DNA from 3 places in the Arthrobacter sp. NPDC055138 genome. Region 1 is predicted to be linked to each of the others. Evidence: predicted binding sites of a transcription regulator. Region 1 holds the regulator's gene; each other region holds the start of a gene.
The links. Region 1 encodes LexA, which represses DNA repair genes until DNA is damaged. Its sites were predicted from a motif close to TCGAACANNTGTTCGA; they were not measured.

Region 1 (3,276 bases):
AAACTCGCGGTCCGGATACCTGTTCAAACCGGCCGCTGCGGCGCTGACGGCCGAGACGATGGCTTGATGCACCGTCTCCGGCAAGCCGTGGGTGTTTTCGTTGACATTCAGCAGGATGGGCACGTCCAATTGGGGGGCACCATATGGCTCCAGGCCCCGGAGATTACCCCGCAACGGCAGACGGTTCAGGCGTTCTAACTGCTCACTCACCGATCCAGCTTAAGCTTCGGCCCGCCCGGGGCAGGAATCGGGCGGGCCGAAGCGGCTCATATTACGGTTGCCTCAATGCGCTGACGGCACCAGCAACTGCTGGCCGGAATGGACGATGTCCCCGTCCAGGCCGTTCAATTGCGCGATCTCGAAGATGACATCATGCGGGTTGCGGTCGGGGGCGGACAGCACCGCCACATCCCAGAGCGTCTGGCCGCTGCCGACAGTGACGGTAACGGCCGGCCCCGGCCCCAACCCTCCGGCAGCGGCCATTGCCGGTGCGGTGAAGAAGCCGACCAGGGTGAGCGCGACGGCCGCGGCAAGCATGAGCGGCAGGCCAATCAGCAGCAAACGGCCCCGGCGGGTAAGCCGGAGGGGGGCGTTGGCGCGGAAGTCTGCGGACTGCGGTGCGAGCTGGGCGGACATGGTGCCACCTTTCCGATTTCGATCTATTTCGACTGGTTTCGATCATCGAACCACCGCATTCGAACGCATCTTCGAATGCGTCTTCTACAGTTTTAGCACTGGTGATCGACTATTGTCGAGACTCAGTCGAACAAATGTTTGAAATTCCTCACCGCCTCGCCTAGCGTTGATGGCATGAGCGGCTGTGAATTGCAGTGCATCAGCCGCCACTGACAAAACAGTCGAGACAGCAATCCGAGTGCCGGTTCCGCATCAGCCAGACCCGGCACCTGGACCATCATGGGAAGACCGGGGCCGGATATGTCCGAAGAGACCACCACCACTGCCGGAGCGCGGCGACGAGGCCGCCCTGTCAAGGTCGGACGCAGCCTGACGCCGCGGCAAAAGAAGATCCTGGAAACCATCCAGCGCTCCGTTATTGCCCACGGGTACCCGCCGTCGATGCGCGAGATCGGCGACCTCGTCGGCTTGGCAAGCCTGTCCAGCGTCACCCATCAACTGGCCCAACTGGAGAAGATGGGCTACATCCGGCGGGACCCGAAGCGTCCCCGGGCCATGGAGATCCTCACTCCGCTGACGCTTGAACAGGGCGGCGTGGAAATCGTGGGCGTGGACGAGCCGCAGCAGCTGCGCAGCTCCAGTGGCGTCGCGGTGGCCGAACTCACCACGTCATCCGATACGGCCATGGTGCCGCTGGTGGGACGGATCGCCGCCGGCGGACCGATCCTGGCAGACCAGGCGGTCGAGGACGTCATGCCGCTGCCCCGGCAGCTGGTGGGGCACGGCGAGTTGTTCATGCTGAAGGTTTCCGGCGATTCGATGATCGATGCTGCCATTTGCGATGGCGACTGGGTGGTGGTTCGGCAGCAGCACACCGCAGAGAACGGCGACATTGTTGCGGCGCTGCTCGACGAAGAGGCAACGGTAAAAACCTTCCGGCAGCGAGACGGGCACACCTGGTTGCTGCCGCAGAACACGCGCTATGAACCGATTCTGGGCGACCACGCAACCATCATGGGCAAGGTTGTCTCCGTGATGCGGGCGCTCTGACTGCTCCGCCACCGCTCCTTCAGCCGATGCAGCCTGCCCATTCGGCGGCGGACCCGGATGGTTCTGGCGGCCGCCGGTTCAGGCGGCGGCGGCCGCCAGCCGCTCCAGGACCTGGCGGGCGATGGCGCCATCCTTCGTGCTCCAAAACGGCGGCAGGGCACTGCGGAGGAAATTTCCGTAGCGGGCGGTGGCCAGACGGGAATCCAACACGGCCACAACCCCCTTGTCATTGGATGCGCGAATCAAGCGGCCAGCGCCCTGGGCCAGCCGCACTGCTGCGTGGGTGGCCGAGACCGTCATGAAACCATTGCCGCCGGCCTGAGCTACCGACCGGGTCCGGGCAGTGGTCAGCGGGTCGTCCGGCCGCGGGAACGGAATTCGGTCGATGACCACCAACCGGCATGCCTCGCCCGGAACATCGACTCCCTGCCACAGAGTCATCGTGCCGAACAGGCAGGTGTCCGGTTCATCGGCGAATTGGCGGACCAGCGCCCCCATTGATGATTCGCCCTGGCACAGGATGGTCAGTTCGGTGCGCTGACGCATTTCGGCGGCAGCTTCTTCTGCCGCGCGACGCGAGGAGAACAATCCGAGGGCCCCGCCGCGTGAGGCGCGCAGCAGCTCCTCGAGTTCGTCGAGCTGCTCGCTGCTGGTGCCACGGCCCGGCTTGGGCAGATGCGATGCCACATACAGCACACCCTGGCGGGGGTAATCGAAGGGACTGCCCACGTCGGCGCTTGAGTACGCTGGGGCACCGGCCCCCAACAATCCGAGCGAACCGGCAACGGCGTCGAAGGTGCCCCCCACCGACAGCGTGGCGGAGGTCAGCACCACCGTATGTTCGTCGAAGAGCCCTTCACGCAGCCTGGAGGCAACAGACAACGGGGCGACGTTGAGCGTAGCCGGCTGGTCGTCGTTGGCGATATAGTCGCCGGTCTCGCCGAAGGTGCTGGGACGGGTCGCCCAAATGACCTCGCGGGAATCTGCCGCCGAAAGCAGCCGTTCGGCCATCTCCAGCACCGAGGAAAGACGGGATCGGGCCATCTGCCTCCCGCCGTCTGCCGCCGCGGACCCCTCGGGCTTGGAATCGGATAGCGCTGCGCGGGCCGCCTCCCGCAGCTGCGCGAGGACCAACTCCTGCTCCTCGCGCAGGCCGGAGGCCAACAATCCGCTCGGCAACGGCTCCAGTACGTCCTCCAGGGCGCCGGCAGCCGAGTTCAGCGGCTCCACGCTGATCCCGGTGTGCTTGCGCGCGGTCGAAGCCGCAGTGCGGACCATGGCAGCCGACAGCTGCCCCGCCACGGCGCTGGTGACGCGGTCCTGCAATTCGTGGGCTTCGTCAATCACCACCACGTCGTAGTCCGGAAGCACGGCCACGCCCTCAAAGGCGTTGATGGCGAGCATGGCGTGGTTGGTGATCACGATGTCCGCCTCGGCAGCATGTCCGCGCGCCAGTTCGCTGAAGCACTCGGCGGCGAGGGGACATTTTTGCGCGCCGAGGCATTCCATCGATCCCACGGAGACCTGTCGCCACGCGCGATCGCTGACCCCGGGCACCAGTTCATCGCGATCGCCGGTCTCGGTCTCCTG
Region 2 (3,276 bases), on a different contig from region 1:
TGCCACACCCGAGTACCGCCGCTGCGGCTAGACTCCGCCTCCGGCAGCTGATGCCTAGGCCTTAACCACCGGAAGCTCTGACCACTCGGTGGTGTAGCGCGGCGAGGAGAATTCGCGTTTCATGGACCACGCCGCCGGCGCCGCCAGCCCGCCTTGGCCAAGCCCGATGGCGGCTTCGCCGAACTTGGACCGGACGGCACCGAGCAAGTCGCCGATGTTCCGCTGGTCCAGGTCGCTGACGAACGGGTCGAAGGCATCCTGTCCGGCCGCCGGTTCCAGCCCGGACAGCAGTACGCCTGCCCGGACATAGTGCGCGCCGGGAATGAGGCAGCCGCGCATCGCGGCCACCGCGGCCTTGGTCAGCTGAATCGGATCCTGCGTGGGTGCCGGGAGGTGGACGCTGGCTGCGGGAAACGATGCCTCTCCCCCGGCGAACCTGCTGGTACCGGCCGTCACCGTCAGCACCGAGGCGCGCAGCCCCTCGGCAGCCATCCGGGCCGCACCGCGCTGGGCGTAGACAGCCATCACCTGGTCCATCTCCTCCAGCGTGGTCACCGGCGTGGAGAAGCTGCGCGAGAACATGATCTGCTGCTTGTCGGCCCGTTCCTCGGTATGCGGAATGCAGGCCGTGCCATTCAGTTCCAGCACCGTCCGCTGCAGCACCACGGAGAACTTCTTGCGGATCAGTTGTGGATCCGCGGCCTTCAAATCGGCGATCGACTCGATCCCGATGGCATTCAGCCGTTTCCCGGTCCGCCCGCCCACACCCCAGAGCCCGGTCACGGGAACGCGCGACTGGATCCATTCGATGTCCGGTCCCGGCATCGACCCGAGCGAGCAGACACCCGCCATCTGTGGATTCCGTTTGGCAATGTGGTTGGCGAACTTGGCCAGCGTCTTGGTCCCGGCCACGCCGACGGAGACCGGAACCCCCACCTGCCTGACCACGGCGGCACGGATCCGGGCCGCTGTCTCCCGCAACTGCGCCTCATCCCCGGGCAAGCCCAGGAACGACTCATCGATCGAGTAGACCTCCTGCCAAGCCCCGAACCGGCCCAGCACTTCCATCACCCGGGCGCTGAGGTCTCCGTAGAGCTCGTAATTGCTGGATTTCGCCACCAACCCCCAGGCCTTGGCGCGGGGCGCCACCTGGAACCACGGAGTGCCGGTCTTCAGCCCCAGCTGTTTGGCTTCCTCGGAGCGCGCCACCACGCAGCCGTCGTTGTTGGACAGCACGACGACGGGGCGTCCCTCGAGCGACGGGTCGAACACCCGCTCGCAGGAGACGTAGAAGTTGTTGACGTCCACCAGCGCGATCCGTTCACGGAGCTGCTGTGATTCGGCGGGTCCGTGGCTAGACATGGTGCAGGCAGCGCGTGGCCACGCCCCAAATGCTCAAGTCGCCAAGTTCGCCCACCTCGGTGGGGACACCGCCGTCGTCGGTCTGAAGGCGCACACCGTCGGCGCCCAAGTGCAGGCGCCGCACCACCAGCTCCCCGTCCAGCACCGCGATGACCACCGATCCGTCGCGTGGCTCCAGCGATCGGTCCACGATCAGCTCATCGCCGTCACAGATCCCGGCCGCTGCCATCGAGTTACCGGCCACCCGCATCACGAAGGTACTAGTCCGGTCCCGGATCAGATGCCGGTTCAGGTCGATGCCGCCGTGGAAATAATCCCGTGCCGGGGAGGGAAAACCACGCGCGTCCTCGGGTGTCCCGTCCCCCAGCTCAGGGCCGGCCGACGCGCCGGAGGGCCGCTCCAGACCGAACATGACAAGCCCCCATCTTCGAACAAACCTTCGAAGACAAGGTTAGCACCGGGCAACGTGGTCAGGCTGCCGTTTCGATGATCGTCGAGAGTGAGTCACCTTGACTCAAGTTTACGAATCGTTTGGAATATTCTTGAGTACGAAGCGTTAACATGAGTCGAAGGCACTCAACTCCACAGGAGGATCATCAATGCCACTGTTCTTCGGACCCGCATCCGGCAACGGATCATTCGACGATTTCCTGGTCCGCTACCTGCAGGGCCAGCGCGCGGCGCAGTCCCGCCGCACGGTCGATCTCACCCGGCTGCTCAGCCGCCGTACTCACGAGGTGCTGGCGCAGGCGGCCGCATTTGCCGCTGGACTCGGCCACACGGAAGTGGATGCGCTGCATATTCTGCGCGTCATGGCCGAACAGGAACCGGCTGCCGGCCAGATCAAGCTCACCGGCACCGGTCCGCAGGACATTGTCAGCGCCGCCGAGCAGCGCCTGCCGGAAAAGGCCGATCCCATCAGCGAGGCGGCGTCCCTGACGCCCTCGGCCCAGCGCGCCCTGCTGGATGCGCACCAGGTGGCCCGCGCCTTTGGCTCCACCTACATTGACCCGGAGCACCTCTTCGCCGCGTTCGTCCTCAACCAGGAAACCGCTGCCGGCCAGATCTTGGCCGACGCCGGGGTCACCCCGCAGGCGCTGCAGCAGGCCAATGCCGCGGAAGCGGCCCAGGCGCAGACCCAGGCGGCCCAAAGCCACCCGGGCGGCGCCGCCACCGGGCAGGCGCCAAGCCCCAACTCCGCCACGCCCATGCTGGACCAGTTCGGCCTTGACCTGACCGCCCGGGCCCGCGAGAACCACCTGGACCCGGTGATCGGCCGCGCCGACGAGATCGCGCAGACCATCGAGATCCTGGCCCGCCGCACCAAGAACAACCCGGTGCTGATCGGCGAGGCCGGGGTCGGCAAGACCGCCATCGTGGAAGGACTGGCCCAGGCGATCGTGGACGGCGACGTCCCGGAGCAACTGCGCGGCAAGCGCGTGGTGTCGCTGGACCTGCCCGGCATGCTGGCCGGCACCAAATACCGCGGCGACTTCGAGGAACGCCTGACCAAGACCATGGACGAGATCAGCGCAGCCAGCGGCGAGCTGATCGTCTTCATCGACGAACTGCACACCGTGGTCGGCGCCGGCGGTGGCGGCGAGGGCGGAATGGATGCCGGCAACATCCTCAAGCCCCGGCTGGCCCGCGGCGAGCTGCACCTGGTCGGCGCCACCACACTGGGCGAATACCGCACGGTGGAAAAGGATCCGGCCTTGGAGCGCCGGTTCCAGCCGGTGACGGTGGGCGAACCCTCGATCGAGGATGCCGTGAAGATCCTGGCCGGGCTGAAGGACCGCTACGAGGAGCACCACCAGGTGATCTACACCGACGGAGCCATCCGGGCCGCCGTCGAGATGTCCTCGCGGTACATCACCGACCGTTTCCTGCCGGACAAGGCGATCGACCTGATCG
Region 3 (3,276 bases), on a different contig from region 1:
GTCATTCAGCCGCGTTACTACGATCATCAGCCCATCCCAGGTTTCTCGAGGGCTCCGGTGAGCCGCTAACTACTACCTTCGGCCGCGCACGCCCCGCGGTTAGCTAAGTGGGCTGGTTGTCAGATGTGTCACCCCGCGCTGACAGGCGGGATCAGCGTCTGCCGCGACTTCCGGAGGGGCTGGGGCGGGATGTGGGTCTGCCAGTACGTGTTTCGCAGCGGGTGGCGTCCGGGGTCGATGTAGTCGGGCGGGATGAACCACGGGATCCCTTTGAGCACGTTGATTTCCCAATTGCCTTGCTCGATCAGGTCGTGGTGGAGGCTGCAGAGGCAGACTCCGTTGTTGACGTCGGTGCGGCCGCCGGCCCACCAGGGCACGATGTGGTGGGCTTCGGTCCAGAGTGCGGGCATGGTGCATCCCGGGAAGGCGCAGCCTTTGTCCCGGATGAGCAGTGCGCGGCGGATCGCGCGGTTGAAGAACCGTTGCGACCGGCCCAAATCCATGACCTCCCCCTTTGAGCCGAGGATGGCGGGGATGATCTCTGCATCGCAGGCCATTCGGCGCGCGGTTTTGGCCGAGATCGGGCCGTTGAACACGGCGCTTCCGCCGCCAGAGAGCAATCCGGCCAGCTGTTCGTAGCCGGCGGTGACCATGACTTGGGTGCGGTGTCCGCCGGACTCCGGGAGTTGGCCGGTGTTCAGGGCGATCCGACAGGCACCGACCAGACCGGCCAGAAGCTTCTGTGCTCTGGTGAAGCTTTCCATTGCCTCGACGACCGCTGGATCGACGTCGCCGTGGCTGTGTTCCGCAGACGCACGATCCTCCTCGTCGGCCAGCCCGGTGTTGCCCTTCGCGGTGCCCGCTGGGATTTCGCCTGAGCAACCGCCCTCAACGCTGGGCGCGTCGAACTCAGTGGTTCCGGCGGTGCTGGCGACGTGGTCGTGGGTACCGGCCCCGCCTTTATCCGTCGCTCCAGCGGCGCCGGCGTAGTTGCCGCCCGTTCCGGACGGCGCACGTTCGCTCCTGCTGTTGGCCTCAGCCTGTTCCACGGCGGTTTCGATGGCGTCGGATCGGATGCGTGGGTTCGCGGCGCTGTTCATCACAGTGGCGAGGGCTTCGTACTGGTCGTCGGTGGTGTTGATGACGAACTGGTGCAAGCCGCGCCGGCGTCCGCGGTAGAACATGCCTTGGCGGGACCGCAGCTCGTCTTCCGAGGGCTCGGCACCGTCCTGATCGACCGCTGTTTCCCAGGTCTTCGCGACCATCGCCAGCGTGTCGGCGTCGCTCTCGGCAGCCTGCCGGACCAGCGACGCTTCCATCACCTCCAGCGTCGTGGGATCGGCGGCGGGGCGGGCCCGTCCGATTGAATCGGTGACCAGGGCCGCGGCGTTTGCGCTGATTTCGCCGGCGGCCATCGCCTCAGCCAGCATCGGCAGCGCCGGGGCGCCGGGTTCACCGTCGAACCGCACCTGCGCGGTCACCACGGCTCCGACCCGCAGCCGTCGCCGCGCTTCGACGATGCCGATCCCCAGCCGGGAGCGCAGATATTCGGCGTTGTTCCGGAACTCGGTCTTACGCCGGCTCTGTTGCTGTTTCGGACCCGCGCCGCCCGACCCCGCTGGCTCAAGGCTTTGGGCGTTGTCGAGAGCGCCGCCGGCGCTGTTTCCGGGGCCGGCGATGGAGGCAGCCGGGTCCGCCCACCCCGCGGCACCGGAGGCATCAGGCGCGTCCGCACAGGCGCCGGGCCTGGCCGCGGTTTCCCCGTTCGAAGCGATGTCCGCACGCTCCACCGCCTGGGCTCCTACGGCCTGCAGGAACTCCACAACCTTTGAAACGTCCTCGACCGCCGCTACCGTGTTGGCCAGTTCCCGCGCGCTCAGCGAACCGGATCCGGCGGTGAAGCATGCGGCGACATCCTGCAGCACCGCGCGCACCCCGGAGAGAGCTTCCTCCATCTCCCCGGTCCGGTCCAACGGTGCAAGCGCCATACCACAATTTTATTCGCACACACATTCGAACCACTATCGAAACAGCCCAATGTGTAGGGATAGTGGGGGCCGAAAGGGGAATCGGCAGGCGGAGGATTACAACGCGCTGGCAAGAAAAAGCGGCCGCCTGCGAACGGTGCAGACGGCCGCTGCAGCTGCCCGCGAACGGTCGGGCAGCTGCACTTCGGTGGTGGCTTGTGGCCTCCGAAAACTTAGCGCTTCAGGTTCGTCAGTTCCTGCAGCACTTCGTCGGAGGTGGTGATGATACGCGCGTTGGCCTGGAAGCCACGCTGCGCAACGATCAGGTTGGTGAACTCTTGGGAGAGGTCCACGTTGGACATTTCCAGCGAGCCGCCGGACAGAGTGCCGAGGCCACCGCTGCCAGCAGTGCCCAACTCAACTTGGCCGGAGTTCGCCGTGACGCGGTACGACGACGAGCCCGCCTTTTCGAGGCCGCCAGGGTTGGTGAAGTTAGCGAGGGCGACCTGGGCAACGATGGCCTGGGCACCGTTGCTGAAAGATCCCACCAGAGTGCCATCCGGCGACATGGTGAAGGACTCCAGCGAACCGGCTGCGTGGCCGTTCTGGCTGTCGAAGGCCACCGTGCTCAGCCCGGCGTAACCGGTGATGGCAGCCAGATTTACGGGGATGCCGCCAGCCAACGATGTATCGGAAGCCGCCGTGGGCTTGCCGTCCGCTCCGAACGTCAAGGTCGCGGTGGCAGTCCCGTCTGTCACGGTCCAGGACGAACCGGGTTCCTTGGTGAACTTCAGCTGCAAAGTGCCCTTTGTGCCGTCTTCGGAAAAGACCTCGACGTCGCGAAACATCTCAGTTCCGTCGGCAGCATCGGAGGGCAAGTTGCCAGCCATCACGGCTGAGGTTGTCTCTTTGGCGGGAGAGATGGCATCCGGGGACAGATCAATGGCGGTGACGGGACCGCCCGTTGTGATAACTCCGCCGGTAGCCATCCAGCCCTGCAAGATCGCACCATCCGGCGAAACGAGATTGCCGTTCGAGTCCAGTTCAAATGCGCCGGCGCGGGTGTAGAACTGTTCGCCGCCCTTGCTGGTGACGAAGAAGCCGTCGCCGGAGATCATCATGTCGGTGGCTTTGCCGGTGGCCTGCGAGGAGCCCTGGGTGAAGTTGGTGGAGATGCCGGCAACCTGCACGCCGAGGCCCACCTGGGCCGGGTTGGTGCCGCCGGCCTGGGCCTGCGGGCCGCCTGCGCCCTGGGTCATCTGGGACAGGGTGTCCTGGAACTGGACCGAGGAAGCCTTGAAGCCGGTGG

Region 2: the regulator LexA is predicted to act here: its motif matches at 1,790-1,805, upstream of ACWF5H_RS12260 (LexA family protein).
Region 3: the regulator LexA is predicted to act here: its motif matches at 2,002-2,017, upstream of ACWF5H_RS16870 (DUF222 domain-containing protein).

What each region holds. Positions count from the first base shown of each region.
Region 1 is NZ_JBSGTH010000006.1:33,643-36,918, forward strand. Features, by position in the region: gene ACWF5H_RS15090 (histidinol-phosphate transaminase) at 1-210, opposite strand, end outside; gene ACWF5H_RS15095 (LysM peptidoglycan-binding domain-containing protein) at 283-636, opposite strand; gene lexA (transcriptional repressor LexA) at 937-1,686, shown strand; gene ACWF5H_RS15105 (ATP-dependent DNA helicase) at 1,765-3,276, opposite strand, start outside.
Region 2 is NZ_JBSGTH010000004.1:354,793-358,068, reverse strand. Features, by position in the region: gene ACWF5H_RS12270 (hypothetical protein) at 1-51, shown strand, start outside; gene ACWF5H_RS12265 (Y-family DNA polymerase) at 55-1,362, opposite strand; gene ACWF5H_RS12260 (LexA family protein) at 1,355-1,765, opposite strand; gene ACWF5H_RS12255 (ATP-dependent Clp protease ATP-binding subunit) at 1,962-3,276, shown strand, end outside.
Region 3 is NZ_JBSGTH010000007.1:106,562-109,837, reverse strand. Features, by position in the region: gene ACWF5H_RS16875 (flagellar FlbD family protein) at 1-27, opposite strand, end outside; gene ACWF5H_RS16870 (DUF222 domain-containing protein) at 129-1,988, opposite strand; gene ACWF5H_RS16865 (flagellar hook protein FlgE) at 2,201-3,276, opposite strand, start outside.